3 regions of the Alkalihalophilus pseudofirmus genome follow, and region 2 is predicted to be linked to each of the others. Evidence: riboswitches for the same ligand, from Rfam matches in the RefSeq annotation. Region 2 holds a riboswitch; each other region holds the start of a gene.
What was found. A riboswitch is a leader RNA that binds a small molecule or an ion and turns the genes downstream of it on or off. The one in region 2 is predicted to bind S-adenosylmethionine.
Positions count from the first base shown of each region.

Region 1 (5,835 bases), 1.1 Mb from region 2:
CCAAAGCCTTCAAATTCACTATCAATCACTTCTTCAAATTCACTCGATTCAACAGCTTCTTTAATATCTTCAACAAATGACTGATCAAGATTTTCTGTGCTTACAACGACACGGTTTCTATACTCATCAGGCATAGTCTCGAGCTTTAGTGCATCAAGAAGGTCCATATTAGCTGAGAGTGCAAAGTTTCCTGGTACAGCTGATAAGTCTACAGAATCTACAGCTCGTGGCAGCTGGCCTGCTTCAATTGGCTGGAACACAATATTTTTAGGGTTTTCGATGACATCACGCTCTGAAATGACGAGTGGATTCACGTCTGGGTCGACCTTGATTAATCCCTCTTCTTCAAGAATTAAAAAGGCACGAGCAGCATTCGTTGGGTCATTTGGGATAGCAATTTGCGTACCTTCTTCAATTTCATCCAGAGAGTCATACTTATTAGAATAAATCCCCATTGGTGCAGTCGGCACAACAATCACTTCTGAAAGTTCCATATTATTTTCTTCAGCAAAGTTCTCCATGTAAATTTTATGCTGGAATAAGTTCGCATCAATAGAACCGTTGTTTAATGCAATGTTTGGCTGTACATAATCACTAAATTCTACCACTTCTACTTCATATCCTTTTTCTTCTAACACAGGCTTGATGGCTTTACTTACCATATCACTGTATGGACCGGCAGTTGATCCAAATGTGATTTTTGATTTATCTTCCCCTGCAGCTGATGTTTCCTCTGTTTCCCCCGAACCACACGCTGCTAGTGCTCCTACTAATAATGCTGATAGTAATACCGTTTTTAATTTTTTCATCTTTTATCTCCCCTTTTCTCCTATTTTCATCTCTTATCTATTGTTTTTGCAATCAAGTCACCCGTGTATTGGATAACCTGGACGAGCACAATTAAAATGATAATGGTTGTAAACATCACAGCCTCATCATAACGGTAGTAGCCAAAACGAATGGCTAAGTCACCAATCCCGCCGCCGCCGACAACCCCGGCCATAGCAGAGTATCCGATAAGACTGATGGTTGTAATTGTAATTCCTTGTACGATTCCTGGTTTTGCTTCAGTTAATAAAATATCTTTAATAATCAGCCAAGGGCTTGCTCCGACTGATATAGCCGCTTCAACTACCCCCTTATCAATTTTCCGCATCGATGATTCTACTAATCTTGCAAAGAAAGGAATCGCTGCTACTGATAAAGAAACAGAGGCTGCCACCGGCCCAATTGTACCGCCTACAATGGCTTGTGTTAATGGAATTAATGCGACTAGTAAGATAATAAATGGGATCGAGCGAATTAAGTTTACAATCAGTCCAAGGATGCTTTTGATCCATATATTTTCTAAAAATAACCCTTTATCCGTGACATATAGTAGAATTCCTACCGGAAGGCCGACAAGAATAGCAATGGAAAGGGAGATTCCGACCATAATGACTGTTTGAATAAAAGCTTTATTTAATTCTGGCAGCAATTGAATAAATGTATCAATTGTCATTCGTGATCACCTCCACCCCGACCGCTTTTTCATCTAAGTAAGAGATAACCTTATTAATCTCTTCTTGGTCCCCTATCAGTTCCATAATGAAGACCCCGAGCGGCACTTCTTTGATGTATTCAATTTTCCCGTGCAGTATATTTCCTTTTACATCAAACCCTTTTAATACATCAGAAACAACGGATTCGTGTGCCACATCACCTTGAAAATGAATTTTTATGATTGTGCCTTGGCATGTGTTCATTAATGTTTGCGGGAGCTTAAACTGCATGACGCCATCGATAAATTCTTTTGTCAGCTTTTCTTTTGGCTTAGCAAACAGTTGATACACACTTCCAAGCTCGATGACCTTCCCGTTTTCCATCACAGCCATTCGGTCACATATCTCTTTTACCACTTCCATCTCATGCGTGATGAGAACAATCGTAAGACCTAGCTTTTCGTTTATACTCTTTAACAGTTTTAAGATGGACTGGGTTGTGCTTGGATCAAGGGCAGAGGTTGCTTCATCACAAAGGAGAACCTTTGGATCATTTGCCAGCGCTCTTGCAATACCGACTCTCTGTTTTTGACCGCCGCTTAACTGGCTCGGGTAGTGCTGCGTTTTATCAGAAAGGCCGACTAAATCAAGTAATTCTAGAACTTTCTTTTCACTTTCAGCTTTTGATTTTCCAGCAGCCTTTAAGGCGAAAAAGACATTATCAAATACCGTTTTAGATGATGCGAGATAAAAATGTTGAAAGATCATTCCTATTTTCTGTCTAGCCTCTCGCAATTTACTAGCTTTTAATGAGACTAGGTTCACCCCATCTACATAAATTTCCCCTGAGGTTGGCTTCTCCATTAGGTTAAGGCAGCGTAAAAGTGAGCTTTTTCCTGCCCCGCTATATCCGACAATCCCGAAAATTTCTCCTTTTTCAATCTCAAGGCTGACATTATCCACACCTTTAATCAGGCCCTTTTTTGTTTTATATTCTTTGATGACATTCTTGATCTCTATCATGATTTCCACCTCAGAAACTAAGTAATCTTATTTGAAAACTCAACTTTATAAAAACGTTGGTTCTAGTTCTTATCCACTTCCGTAAAAACAAAAATAAAAACCTCTTCCTATTCAGAAAGAGGTTTGACAATTAAGATCGCACCTCTTATCTTTCAGAGCCATAGCTCTGCAGGATTTAGCACCGACTAAGTATAAACTTAGAGGTTGCCGGACGTCATAGGGCCTGTCCCTCGGTCGCTCTTGATAAGAGTTTTTAAACTATTCAAATTTTCTAAGTTATTTCATCATAATAAAGGATTAAAGAATTGTCAATAGGTTAATGATTTATTCACCTAACAGCTGTAAAAATTCTCTTGTACGGGCCTCTTTTGGATGTTCAAGCAGCTCTCTTGCCTTACCTTCCTCTACTATGAATCCGCCATCCATAAAAAATACTTTATCAGCCACTCGTTTTGCAAAATTCATTTCATGCGTTACGATTACCATCGTCTGCCCTTCTTTAGCCAGTTCTTCAATCACCCTTAACACTTCACCCACGAGCTGCGGGTCTAGTGCTGAAGTTGGCTCATCAAACAACATGACATCAGGATTCATCATTAGGGCTCTAGCTATAGCCACACGCTGCTGCTGCCCTCCTGATAATGCATCTGGATACTTATCCTTATGTTCAAACATACCTACTTTCCTTAACAATTTCTCACCATCTGCAAGAACTGTATTCTTTCTAGCTTTTTTAACGGTTAAAGGAGCCTCTATGATATTTTCCATGACCGTTTTGTGCGGAAAGAGATGAAAGCCTTGAAAGACCATCCCGCTATAAGCACGCAGCTCACTTATATCTTTTTTGGAAACATTCTTTGCTCCAAATTCTATTTTTTTCTCACCTATTGTGATCGTACCGCTATTAGGCAGTTCTAACACATTTAAGCAGCGAAGAAGCGTTGTTTTACCAGAACCTGAAGGCCCTATTAAACAAACCACTTCTCCCTTCTCAACCGAAAAGTCGATGGACTCTAAAACGGTATTCTCGTCAAACTTTTTGTTAAGCTTAGATACATTAATCATTTTGAGTCCTCCTTTATCGCTTACTTAAATAACGATTATATCTCTTCTCTAATCTTTCTTGGAAATAACCGATAATAATACATACCGCCCAATAAATAAGAGCGGCTGTTATATACATCGTCATACTATCAAACGTACGGCCAGCCACAAGTCTTGAGCTGTACAATAATTCTTGGACAGTAATAACGGACGCAAGGGAAGTACCTTTTACGATGTCCATAAAAATATTAAAAGTAGGCGGCAAGGCAATTCGTGTTGCCTGCGGGATAATGACCCTTCTTAATGTTTGAATATAACTCATTTGCAATGAAGCAGCTGCCTCCCATTGGCCACGCGGAACGGACATGATGGCTGATCTAACCACTTCGGCATTGTAAGCAGCAAAGTTAAGACTGATTCCAACAATCCCTGCAACAATGGCACTCTTAAATTCAACCCCTAGTACCGGGATACCATAATAAAGGATAAAGATAAATACAAGTAAAGGTGTTCCCCTCATAAATGAAATATAAATTCTTGCAGGCCATCTGATAAACCAGAACTTTGACATCCGAGCAATTCCTAAGAGTAATCCTAAAATGAGGGCAAAAACCATACTAAATAGAGCGATAATCATCGTTACCTTTAAACCTTCTAGTAAAAAAGGAAGTGAATTCATCGCAAGTTCCGGGTCATATAAATACTCCCACTGAATTTGATTAAACCATTCAAGCATACTACCCCTCCTTTATTAAAGTTCTCAAAAAAAGAAATACAAAGGAAGGTCCTTTGTATTTCAAATCCTGGCTTATTCTCCGTCTAGACCCACGACTTCTGATTCATCAACAGGCTCAGAAACATCCTCACCAAGAAACTCCTCAGACAAACGCGCTACTGTACCGTCTTCAATTAACTCTTGTACAGCCTCATCTAGTTTCTCTTTAAGAGCAGTATTCCCTTTTAACACAGCCATTGCACTTTCTGTTGCATGATATTTCACTTGATCAGCCACTACTAGGCGGTCATCACCAAATTCATCAAGCGTACGTTGCAGGACTAAACGATCGTTTAGGTAGGCATCCGTATTTCCGTTCATAACATCACGTAAAATAGCCTCTGTTCCACCATCATAAGCTGTTCCATTTGCCCCAATATTATCAGCAAAAATTGCATAATTACTTGTTAGTGAACCAAGTGCCACATCTACACCTTCTAAATCATAAGCGTCACTAAAGCGATCAGCATCTTCAGCCCTTACTACAACCGATCCGTAAGAATATTTATGAGGAATGACAAAATCAAATGTTTCCTTACGTTCTTCAGTAATCGCAAAATCATGTGCTGCTACATCAATTTGACCATTTCGTAATGAAGGAAGAATCCCATCAAAGTCCATTGTATTAAATTCAATTTCAAGACCTAATTTATCTGCTACCTCTTTGACAAGCTCTACTTCAAACCCTGTTAACTCATTACTTTCGTTATAATACGTAATCGGTGCATATGTTCCAGATGTACCCACTACTAACTTTCCAGCCTCTTCAACTTCCGTCCAAGAAGTATCTTCACTTTCACCAGTTGTTTCTTCGTTATCTGTCACTTCTTCATTATCTTGCTCTGAATCTTCCGTTGCGCCGCAAGCAGCCAATACCAATATCAAAATAAGTGCAGTCATCAATGATAATAATTTTTTCAATGCAATAAGCCTCCTTAAAACCAAGTAAATTAATCAGAATAGTAAACTTAAATTACCACGAAAATTTTCTCATGTCAATTACTAATAATCAAAATAAAAAAGCTCTGCATGAATACAGAGCTTCTGACGACAGTTCACTTATACATTACATGTACCATCTGAACAATCATTATCACTAACTTCTTGCTCAGTAGAAATATCTACCGCAGCTTCTTCCTTTACTTTTTGTAATACATCTAAAAATACGTGAGTTGGCTGCGCTCCTGACACAGCATACTTTCTCTCAAATACAAAGAAAGGAACTCCTTTGACTCCAAGTGTCATTCCCTCCTGCTGATCTTTCTCAACTATATCCTTAAACCGATCACTTGATAGCAGTTCCTCTGCTTCTTCCTTATCTACCCCTGCTTCAGCTGCCAGTTTGCTTAAGGTGCCGCGGTCACCTATGTGCAGGGAGTCAGTAAAGTAAGCCTTTAACAGTCTCTCCGTTACTTCAAGCCCCTTTCCTTGTTCATAAGCAAAATGGGCAAGCCTGTGGGCATCAGCTGTATTTGTACGAATGGATGTATCGAAGTTAAATACTAACCCTTC
Region 1 is NZ_CP117835.1:208,274-214,108, reverse strand. It holds gene PQ478_RS01180 (MetQ/NlpA family ABC transporter substrate-binding protein) at 1-809, opposite strand, end outside; gene PQ478_RS01175 (methionine ABC transporter permease) at 836-1,501, opposite strand; gene PQ478_RS01170 (methionine ABC transporter ATP-binding protein) at 1,491-2,504, opposite strand; SAM riboswitch class I at 2,647-2,754, opposite strand; gene PQ478_RS01165 (amino acid ABC transporter ATP-binding protein) at 2,829-3,569, opposite strand; gene PQ478_RS01160 (amino acid ABC transporter permease) at 3,583-4,284, opposite strand; gene PQ478_RS01155 (transporter substrate-binding domain-containing protein) at 4,357-5,244, opposite strand; gene PQ478_RS01150 (DsbA family oxidoreductase) at 5,383-5,835, opposite strand, start outside.
Region 1: linked by a shared signal. The riboswitch ahead of PQ478_RS01170 (methionine ABC transporter ATP-binding protein) and the one ahead of PQ478_RS06830 (2,3-diketo-5-methylthiopentyl-1-phosphate enolase) in region 2 are both predicted to bind S-adenosylmethionine.

Region 2 (5,835 bases):
TACATAAAAAGGAATATCATGGGCTTTAGCCAAGATGGCAAGACCGTATGTACCTATCTTATTTGCAGTATCTCCATTAGCGGCTATTCGATCCGCTCCAACCATCACCGCAGTAATGTTTTTTGTCTTTAATACATGAGCAGCCATACTGTCAGTAATTAAGGTTACATCAATACCTAGCTGCTGCAATTCCCAAGCCGTTAGTCTTGCACCTTGTAAAACGGGTCTTGTCTCACACGCATAAGCGTTTAATTCTATATCTCTTTCTTTTGCGAGATAAAAAGGAGCCAGAGCTGTACCGTATTGCGCTGTTGCGATCCCTCCAGCATTACAGATCGTTAGTACTGTATCTCCATCTTCCAAGAGCTCTAGACCAAATTCTCCAATTTTTCTACACGTATTCCTATCTTCCTCTTGGATCGCTAGTGCCTCTAATACACACCGCTCTTTAGCTTCCTCGACACTTTTAGCTTGAATAGCTGCTTCAATCACTCGGTCTGTGGCCCAAAATAAATTAACAGCAGTAGGGCGGCTTGTGGCAAGATAATCTCGTTTGGCCTCGAGCTCATCTAAAAAGAGTTCAAGTTGATTAGATTGCTTTCCTTCGCTCCATAAAACAAGTCCAAAAGCTGCGGCAATACCAATCGCAGGTGCACCTCTTACTTTAAGAAACGTGATGGCCTCCCAAACTTCCTCAATGGAAACGGCATCTATAAAGATCACTTTATGAGGTAATTGTCTTTGGTCTAGGATACGGAGTACGTTTGTTTCTTGATTCCACTCAACAGATTGAATGGTCATTTTAACACATCCTTTGTTTCTTGAATTAATTGATCAATCGTACGAATATTTCGTCTTTTTAGGATAAAGGTGCTTCCTAATTCCAACGCATTTTTCTGAGCGCATAAACGCTTTTGACAATCTGAAATGTTATCAATATCAGCCACATGAGCAAGTCCAATAATCCTTCTAATTAATTCACAGCCAGCAAAGCCAACAGCATCTTCAAAAATGGTAGCTAGCATATAATCGACGTAGCCTTCTGTTTGTATAAAAGCTTCTACATGGTGGTTTTGCCATAGCTTTTTATATTCTTCTTTAAATACTTCTATGGTTTCAATGATAATTAGATACAGGTCAGAATGCTGCTGTTCATCTATAGCCGTTTTTGAGATGGTATTTAACAGTATATTAGCAATAAATAAACCTAAATCAAAGCCAGCAGGACCAAAAAAAGCAAATTCCGGATCAATCACTTTTGTTTCTTCTGCAGTTACAAACACACTCCCTGTGTGGAGATCCCCGTGAATGAGAGCTTCTGATTTTGTAAGAAATGTATATTTGAGTTTGGCAGCTTCTAGCTTAAGCTCTTCGTTTTTCCATAGTTCAATCACAGTATCTTTCAAATGATCTTCGAAGTTATTTGTATCATGATCAAAGAAAGGATCTGTGAACACGAGATCTTCTGTGATTTTACAAAGCTCAGGATTTGTAAATCTAACTGAGATTTCTTTTATCTCTTGCTGGCTTTCACCAAAAGGAGAGGAATGAAAGATCGTTTTTGCTAGATATGTCCCAATATGCCTGCCAAGATTAGGGTAGGTCTCACCATCAATTAGTCCTTTTCTTAAGATAGTATAGTCAGATAAATCTTCCATGATAGTGATAGCTAAGTCATCATCAGTATGTATCACGTTAGGAACCAATGATGGGACAGTTTCTGCAGCTTTTTGTAAGGCTTCTGCTTCAATTTTTGCTCGTCTTAAAGTGAGGGGCCAGCTTTCCCCTACCACTTTTGCATAAGGTAGTGCTTGTTTGATAATGAGAGATTGTCCGCTTAGTGAGTCGCTCAAGTGAAATACATAATTAAGATTACCATCACCAATCTCTTTGCATAGAAGAAGAGAAGGTGCAGGGAAGAGGCCGAGCTTCTGATTAAGCTTTTCGATGTAGGCGATAGCCGTTTCTTCTGTTAATGGTTCATAACTTGCCGTGGCAATGCTTGTACTCATTAGATCATCTCCTAAAATAATAAAAATAAAAAACCTCTTTTCTGATCGAAAAGAGGTGGATGTATGATCGCATCTCTCTTATCTCTCAGACAAAGTCTGTTGGATGTAGCACCGTGCCTTTGGTTGATTCAAAACATTTGATTCAAAACATTTGATTCAAACCTATTGATTTAAACCTATTGATTTAAACCAATGAAATCAAACATTAGAAAGGTCGGTTGCTGGGCGTCATAGGGCCAATTCCCTCAGCCTACTCGTAATAAGAGTGGAATATGAAGTTTTTGGAAAATTGTAAGATCACTTGATGAAAACTATAAAACAAGTAACTCCATTTCGTCAATATTTTTTTAAAATAAATAATTTTCAAATTTGAATAAAATAATTATTGACAAGTTAACTTAGTAGCTGTCATGATAGTAACAATAAATTGATTGTTCAGTTTATTTGGCTGGAATTTTTAAAATTTAAGTAAGTTTAATTATAATTTTATACCAATCTCTTATCAAGAGCAGGCGGAGGGACAAGCCCAGTGAAGCCCGGCAACCGGTTTGAAAAACACGGTGCTAATTCTTGCAGCGATTATTAGCTGATAGATAAGAGGGAGCTTAAACTATACAAACCTCTCCCTCTTTAGGAAGAGGTTTTTTTGTTTACTATTCATGCAGGGGGTCTAAAAATGACAGTTATCGCTCAGTATTTAGTTCATGATCAAAATGGTGAATTTGAAAAAAAAGCAGAAAAAATTGCAATAGGATTAACGGTTGGTTCATGGACGGATCTGCCAGAACTTGAAAAAGCACAACTGCTTGCTCATAAAGGTGAGGTTGTTGAAGTGAGGGAAATTGAGGAATCGGCAGATGGAGTCAGAAGAGGGTTAATTAGTATTTCTTTTCCTGCTGCTAACTACAGCTTTGATCTGCCGGCTATTCTTACAACGACCTTTGGCAAACTATCTTTAGATGGCTCAATCAAACTGATCGATCTACATTTCAGCAATGAAATTCAACGCCATTTCAAAGGACCGCGTTTTGGTATTCAAGGGGTGAGAGAATTAACAGGTGCTTATGATCGTCCATTGGTGATGAGTATATTTAAGGCAGCTATTGGAAGGTCACTCGACTCGCTTCATGAGCAAATGCTTCATCAAGCGTTAGGCGGGGTTGATTTAGTGAAAGACGATGAAATTCTATTTGAAAATGAATTAACTCCACTTGAACAAAGAGTTCCGGTTGGGCTTGCGGCGATTGCTGAAGCAGCAGAAGAAACTGGAAATCGGCCTTTATATGCTGTGAATTTAACGGGAAAGACATTTGAGTTGAAAGAGCGGGCAAAAACAGCGATTGAACTCGGAGCACCGGCCTTACTGTTTAACGTATTTACATACGGACTCGATGTTCTTCAAGGGTTAAGAGAAGACCCGGAAATTGATGTGCCGATCTTAGCACATCCAGCCTTTTCAGGGGCTATAACCTCTTCTACTAGATACGGGGTGAGCAATCCATTACTTTTAGGGAAATTACTACGTATGGTTGGTGCAGACCTAGTCTTATTCCCGTCACCTTATGGCAGTGTAGCGATGCCTAAACAAGAAACATTACAAATCGCTCAAGCTTTGCGAACAGCAGATGAGCCATACGCGCAAGCATTTCCTGTCCCATCAGCAGGCATTCACCCAGGTATGACAGCGCAATTAATTGAAGATTTTGGAATTGATACTGTCATTAATGCAGGCGGAGGCATTCATGGTCATCCAGATGGAGCGAGCGCAGGCGGTGCGGCTTTTAGAGAAGCTATAGATGGTGTTCTTTCTGGCCAGACATTAGAAGAGAAGGCGGAATCAAGTTTAAACTTGAGAAAGGCACTAGATACGTGGGGGCTCGTAAAAGTATGAAGAAACCGATTATTTTCTGTGACTTTGACGGGACCATTACAGAATCAGACAACATTATTGCTCTAATGAAGCAGTTTGCCCCTCCTGAATGGGAAGAGATCAAAGATCAGATTTTAAATCAAACCATTACGATACAAGAAGGTGTCGGGAAATTATTCTCCTATATTCCCTCTTCTAAAAAGCAAGACATGCTTGAGTTTCTCAGGGAGAACGCACACTATCGGGATGGTTTTGCTTCCCTGTTAACTTATGCGAATGAAAACGATATCCCGTTTTACATAGTGAGCGGAGGCGTTGATTTTTTTGTTTATCCAATGCTTGCAGAATTTGATGTGCCTTTAGAGCAGATCTATTGTAATAAAGCCGATTTTTCAGGTGAGAAAATCCTGATTAAATGGCCGCATTCTTGTGATACGCATTGCAATAATGGGTGCGGCTGCTGCAAACCAAGTATTATACGATCATTCGATGAGACATTGCATGAGTGTATTGTCATTGGCGATTCAATAACTGATCTTGAAGCAGCAAAGTTAGCAGACTTAGTTTTTGCGCGAGACTATCTAAAGGAAAAATGCGAGGAATTAAATATTACCTATCAGCCTTTTGAAAATTTTCATCAGATTACGAATTACTTAGAAGGGAGGAAGTCAGTTTGTCGATAGATAAGTGGAACGAATTAGCTGATATTAAAGATGAATTAGCTGCTCGTGATTGGTTTCCTGGAACAAGCGGCAACCTTTCAATAAAGGTGGATAATGAGCCGTTATCTTTTTATGTGACAGCTAGCGGAGTAGATAAGCGTAAACGAACGGAAAAAGATTTTTTGTTAGTGGATCAATGTGGTCAATCTATCGAACAAACATCCTTAAAACCTTCTGCAGAAACGCTCCTTCATGCACAAGTATACCGGTTAACGGACGCTGGCTGCTCGCTGCATGTGCATACAATTTATAATAATTTAATTTCAGATATGTACGGTGATACAGGGGCCGTAACGTTTAGAGGCAATGAATTAATTAAAGCATTCAATATTTGGGAAGAGGACGGGGAATTAACAATCCCTATTGTTCGTAATTTTGCAGATATCCCTAAACTTAGCCAAGCTGTTGCTGATGTTATTAAACGAGAAACGAAAGCTGTTTTAATTAGAAATCACGGAATCACTGTCTGGGGGCGTGACGGCCTAGAAGCTAAAAAGCATCTGGAAGCACTTGAATTTTTGTTCAGCTTTCATGTGAAGCAGCTTCTTCTCACACAACAAGTACAAGCGATTAAGGGAGGAATGAACTATGGCAACATTGAGATTTCATGATACGAACGAGAGACTAGAAGGAGGAAGGGTAGAAGCATATTTAAATGATCAAGGTGTTATCTATGAAAGCTGGTCAACAGATAAACTACCGTCTCACTTAGTTGAAAAGTATACATTATCAGAGGCTGAGAAAGAAGAAATTCTAGAAGTTTATGCAAATGAAATTGCTGATATTTCAGAGAGAAGAGGCTATCTAACTGCAGATGTAATCTCACTGTCTTCTGCTACGCCCAAGCTTGAAGATTTACTTAAAAACTTTAAGCAAGAACACCATCATACTGATGACGAAGTGCGATATATTGTGAGCGGACATGGGATATTTGCAATTGAGGGGAAAGATGGCCGTTTCTTTGATGTAGAGTTAGAACCGGGCGATTTAATTTCTGTACCTGAAAATTATCGTCACTATTTCACACTGCAAGAAGATCGTCAAGTCGTAGCCATTCGCATTTTTAAAACAAAAGAAGGATGGGTGCCAGTATATGATCGAAAAGAGGAAGTAAAATAAAAAAGCTGGGACGGAAGTATTTAACTGAGAGCAAACAAAATGCTAATTTATCTGAAGCATAGTATGAAGCGGAGTGATGAAAAAACTTTACTCCTTTGGCGTTATTGTTTGC
Region 2 is NZ_CP117835.1:1,323,120-1,328,954, forward strand. It holds gene mtnA (S-methyl-5-thioribose-1-phosphate isomerase) at 1-801, opposite strand, end outside; gene mtnK (S-methyl-5-thioribose kinase) at 798-2,012, opposite strand; SAM riboswitch class I at 2,088-2,278, opposite strand; SAM riboswitch class I at 2,509-2,612, shown strand; gene PQ478_RS06830 (2,3-diketo-5-methylthiopentyl-1-phosphate enolase) at 2,689-3,903, shown strand; gene PQ478_RS06835 (2-hydroxy-3-keto-5-methylthiopentenyl-1-phosphate phosphatase) at 3,900-4,565, shown strand; gene PQ478_RS06840 (methylthioribulose 1-phosphate dehydratase) at 4,556-5,215, shown strand; gene PQ478_RS06845 (1,2-dihydroxy-3-keto-5-methylthiopentene dioxygenase) at 5,193-5,723, shown strand.

Region 3 (5,835 bases), 2.0 Mb from region 2:
AAGCCCTAAATACCCGCTTATTATTGAAGATGATGTCACTGTAGGCCACCAGGTCCTTCTACATAGCTGCACCATTAGAAGAAATGCCCTCATCGGAATGGGGTCGATTATTCTTGATGGAGCTGAAATCGGCGAGGGTGCATTTATCGGTGCCGGAAGTCTTGTCCCTCAAGGAAAGAAAATCCCACCTAATACCCTCGCATTCGGTCGTCCTGCTAAAGTAGTCCGTGATTTAACGGATGAGGATCTAGCAGACATGGCAAGAATTAGGCGGGAATACGTAGAAAAAGGTCAGCACTACAAACAAGTGCAATCAGAAGTAAATAAAAAATAAATGATCAAAACCTTTTATCTTGCATCTACTCAAGATAGAAGGTTTTTTGTCATGTTCTCATAAAATATGCCGCCTCCTGTCTAAAGTCGTTAAGACGCCTTCACACTTCTAAACAATACATTTACCTTCCCTTGATAGTAACTCAATAATTCCCCCTTACACTATAAGAAAATAGAGAGGGGGAATGAAGATGATCATAAATAAATCTTGGTTGTATGAAACGGACTGCCAGCTGTTTTATTTAATTAATAAGAATCACCGCCTCATGCTGCCGATGCAGTATATCACTCACTTGGGCAGCGCTCCATTAACTATTATTTCTTTACTCAGTTTATTGCTCCTCACATCGGGTGATATGTTTACAGCCAGTATAGCTGCCATGGCTGCATTAATCACAAGCCACCTTATTGTCAGGGGTATAAAACACCGTACCCCTAGATACAGACCTTATGTATCTCTCAAAGAATCCCATGTAGTAAAAAAGCCTTTAAAAGATCATTCGTTTCCATCTGGACATACAACAGCAGCCATAGCAGCCTGCACGCCTTTTATGTTGATGTTCCCAGCCTATTCTATTTTCTTTTTAATTACGTCATTTCTTGTTGGCATCTCACGCATTAGTCTTGGGCTGCATTACCCTTCTGATGTTATGGCCGGATGGGGACTTGGGTTTGTAAGTGGTGTACTTTTTTATGCAGCAGTTGCTGCTTTGATGAGTTGAGATCGATAGGAGGATGAAAGATGAGAATCGCTATATTTTCTGATACGTACAGTCCACAGGTAAACGGAGTAGCTAGAACGTTAACGAGACTTGTCAGCCACCTAGAGAAACGAAACGTTGAATATCAATTGTTTATCCCTGATCAGCTAGAACATACAGACCCATTTAAAAGCAACATTCATTCTTTCACAAGCTTTCCCTTTTTCCTCTATCCAGAGTGTAGAGTTGCTTGGCCTAATATGCTGAGATTAAAAAAAGAGCTGCTAGCATTTAATCCAACCGTCCTCCATGTAACCACACCTTTTAACCTGGGATTGGCAGGTGTTCACCTCAGCAAGAAATATCACATTCCTTTAGTTGGCTCTTATCACACTCATTTTGATCATTACTTGCAATACTATAAACTCACTTTCCTGTCCGACTTGATGTGGTCTTACTTAAGATGGTTTTATGCAGACTGTAAGAAGGTCCTCGTTCCTTCAATTGAAACAAAGCTCCATCTTGCCTCTAAAAAATTTAACCATCTAGATATATGGAGCCGAGGTGTAGATTGCCAGCAGTTCTCACCCTCAAAGAAAGAAGGATATTTGTATGACCTCTACAATATAGAACAAAAATTTGTTCTCCTTTATGTTGGCCGTATGGCACCCGAGAAAGATCTAGCAACCATGAAAAGGATTATGCGCCATCTTCCTAAAGAGATATGTGAACAAGTTCATTGGATTTATGTTGGAGGTGGGCCGATGCTGTCTGAAATGAAGTCTGAGTTCCAATGTGCTCAGGTGACGTTTACAGGCTATTTAAACGGCGAGGCACTCTCAGCACTATACGCTTTAGCCGACTTATTCATTTTCCCTTCCCAAACGGAGACGTTCGGTAATGTCGTATTAGAAGCTTTGGCTTCAGGAACACCAGCTATTGTTGCTGATAAAGGAGGCGTTAGGGAAATTGTGGAACATGGAAAAACAGGAATGATTTGTAAGTCTGGTAATGCCGAATCTTTTGTTCAAGCCATTACTAAGCTCCTTTACTCTCCTAGTCAGCGGCTTGAGATGGGATATGCAGCAAGAACGTATGCCTTATCTCAATCATGGGATTCTATTTTCGACGGATTATTATCAGAATATAAAAAACTAAGCATTGGTTCCTTGGATAAAAGATCCCTTGCCTAACCTCTCCCCTTTAATCCTCACCACTTTCTAGGCATGAGCATAGTGTAATAAAGAGTTAACTGATCTTTTGCTAAGGAGTGGGAGAATGTATTATTACGATTCAATGTACGAACAGATGGAGAGGCAAGGACCACCTGGGCCACCTCCGCAGATGACGCCACAGCTTCCAAGCGGTCCTCAAGCTTTCGCGGTGGATCCTGGAGCCATTAATCGCTGTTTATTTCGATTTACATTTATCCGCCTAACAAATGGTGAAACGTTTTGGTTCTTCCCAACATTTGTAGGCCGAAACTCAGTTGCTGGCTATCGATGGTGGTTTTTCCGCTGGGTAAATTTCGGAATTGATTTAAGAAGAATTTCATCTTTTCAATGTGTATAAGAAAAAAAGTACCTGTTTTGGGGCAGGTACTTTTTTTTCAAATATATGAATAACAATGATTCTTATTCTCAATACTAAGAGTATAAAAAGAAGGCACGGAGAATGCCCTCTTTTTATACTCTTAGCTTGGTTCGAACGTTTTACAATCCGTCTCCTCTTGACGATCTGCTTGTTTCCCTTTATGACTGATTACATAGATCTTATCCGCTGCACATTGGTTACCATGCGACCAATGTACACAATTGTTCACTTCACATAAAACATCTTGTGCCATATTAGTCCACCTCCCTCTTACTGCCTAGTTTGGCCTTTTTTGAAGAGAAGCATACATAGAAGTGTTTCTATTATTTGTTATACCCCGATTATCTAAACTAAAACAAAAAACACAATCTCTCAAATGAGAAATTGTGTTTTTTTGTATTTCTTTTAATAAAACTGTAAATTAAAGTCCTGCTTGTTCTTTAAGAACAGACGCTTTATCCGTTTGCTCCCATGGAAGCTCAATATCTGTACGTCCAAAGTGTCCGTATGCTGCTGTTTGCTTATAAATAGGACGACGAAGGTCAAGCATTTTAATGATGCCAGCAGGACGAAGGTCAAAGTTATCACGAACTAATGAAACAAGTGTTTCTTCAGAAACTTTACCTGTACCAAATGTATCAATTGAAATTGACACCGGCTGAGCAACACCGATTGCATATGCAAGCTGCACCTCACACTTATCAGCTAATCCAGCTGCAACGATGTTCTTCGCTACATAACGAGCTGCATAAGCACCTGAACGGTCAACTTTTGTTGCATCTTTACCAGAGAATGCACCGCCGCCGTGACGAGCATATCCACCGTAAGTGTCTACAATGATTTTACGTCCAGTTAAACCAGCATCCCCTTGAGGTCCGCCGATAACAAAGCGTCCTGTTGGGTTAATGAAGTATTTCGTATCCTCATCAAGCAATTCAGCTGGTACAACCGGGTTAATGACATACTCTTTTAAGTTGCGTTGAATTTGCTCAAGAGTTACTTCTGGATGATGTTGAGTGGAGATAACAATCGTATCAATACGAGCTGGTTTTCCGTCCTCATCATATTCCACAGTCACTTGTGTTTTCCCATCTGGACGTAAGTAAGGAAGAATTTCTTCTTTACGTACTTCAGTTAAGCGGCGAGCTAGTTTATGACTTAATGAAATAGGAAGCGGCATAAGTTCTTTTGTTTCGTTATTTGCATAACCAAACATTAAACCTTGGTCACCTGCACCAATTGCTTCAATTTCTGCATCAGTCATTTGTCCTTCGCGAGCTTCTAATGCTTGGTCAACCCCAGCTGCGATATCTGCTGATTGCTCATCAATTGATGTTAAAACAGCACAAGTCTCTGCATCAAAACCATATTTAGCACGTGTGTAACCAATTCCTTTGATCGTCTCACGAACGACTTTAGGGATATCTACATATGTGTTTGTAGTGATCTCACCCGCAACTAAAACTAAACCAGTTGTTACAGATGTTTCACAAGCTACACGAGCATTAGGATCTTTCGCTAAGATCTCATCAAGAATCGCATCAGAGATTTGATCACTAATTTTATCTGGATGACCTTCTGTTACTGATTCTGATGTAAATAAACGACGACTTTGCTTTTCTACCATGTTCAAATTCCTCCTATGCAGACAACTACAACGGTTGTGTGCGAATGATTTGAGACGGCACTCGTTTCTCATCCAATGGGTGATAAAACGGTTTAAGACGTGTATAAACGTAGAAAACCCCATTCCATCGAGGAAAAGGGTTGAAATGTTTACCTTTCGCCTCTTATCGTTCAAGGCAGCTGCCTTGCAGGTTAGCACCTTTTCACTCGTTTGGCATGAGTGTTGGTTGCTGGGTTTCTTCGGGCCTGTCCCTCCACCTACTCTGGATAAGAGTATCCGTTCGCGACATATCATAACGTACATAGAATCCTCTGTCAACACCGGCCGAAAATTCACTAATATTCATACTTTTAGTCGGAGTAGAACTCGTTTATAATGAGTTATACTATTCATTAATTAATGTCATTTTATTTTCATCACCATCTAGATTAAACCGTTTTCTTCTATATAGTATTATGCTTCTTCCAGAATTCATCTCTTCATATTTTATGGACTTATTCATTTAAAGTCTTCTTCATTTTCGTCTCAAATCGTAAGAACTAACACCTTTTCCCCTTTGGCCCTTTCAATACCAAAAGGGCGGCTTTTGGTTCATTGCATCATTTTTCAAAAAAACTTTCACATTAGTATAGACTAATAGATATAATGTGTTATACTAATTGACATAGAAACGATGACAAGTACCAAATACCAATAAAAAGTTAAATTACTTTAAATAGGAAAGGGTTTTGCGACAATGACTACTTTAAGCCTTACATCAGAACTTGACCAATTATTGAAAAGTGAGCAGACACACCATGATTTACCGATCTCGGCATTAGTTGAAAAATCACTGATGCGTAAAGAAGGTAAATTAACAGCTTCTGGTGCATTAAGCGTTGAGACTGGTACGTACACAGGACGTTCGCCAAAAGATAAGTTCATTGTCAACGAGCCAAGTGTAGCCGACAAAATTGCATGGGGCCCTGTTAATCAGCCAATCGAGAAGGATGTATTTACGAAGCTTTACAAAAAAGTGCTGGCCCACCTTGGAACGAAAGAAGAATTATTTGTTTCAAAGGGATATGCTGGAGCTGATAAAAACTTCCGTCTTTCTTTAAAAGTTGTAAATGAATTTGCATGGCATCAAGCTTTTGCTAGACAATTATTTATCCGTCCAACTGCTGAGGAATTGAATCAAGAAACAATTGCAGACTTTACGATTGTTTCAGCACCAACGTTTAAAGCTGATCCTGCAGTAGATGGAACTCGCTCTGAAACATTCATTATTATTTCATTTGAAGAACGTATCGTTTTAATTGGAGGAACTGAATATGCAGGTGAAATGAAAAAATCTATTTTCTCTGTGATGAACTTCATGCTCCCTGAACAAAACGTTCTTTCAATGCACTGCTCTGCGAATGCAGGAAAAGAAGGCGATGTTGCTTTATTCTTTGGCTTATCAGGTACAGGTAAAACTACCTTATCTGCTGACCCGAATCGTTACTTAATTGGAGATGATGAGCACGGCTGGTCATCTAACGGTGTATTTAATATTGAGGGCGGCTGCTATGCAAAATGCATTAACCTTTCTGAAGAGAA
Region 3 is NZ_CP117835.1:3,346,614-3,352,448, forward strand. It holds gene PQ478_RS17665 (gamma carbonic anhydrase) at 1-334, shown strand, start outside; gene PQ478_RS17670 (phosphatase PAP2 family protein) at 525-1,055, shown strand; gene PQ478_RS17675 (glycosyltransferase family 4 protein) at 1,076-2,227, shown strand; gene PQ478_RS17680 (hypothetical protein) at 2,313-2,606, shown strand; gene PQ478_RS17685 (DUF1540 domain-containing protein) at 2,728-2,880, opposite strand; gene metK (methionine adenosyltransferase) at 3,049-4,254, opposite strand; SAM riboswitch class I at 4,415-4,527, opposite strand; gene pckA (phosphoenolpyruvate carboxykinase (ATP)) at 4,991-5,835, shown strand, end outside.
Region 3: linked by a shared signal. The riboswitch ahead of metK (methionine adenosyltransferase) and the one ahead of PQ478_RS06830 (2,3-diketo-5-methylthiopentyl-1-phosphate enolase) in region 2 are both predicted to bind S-adenosylmethionine.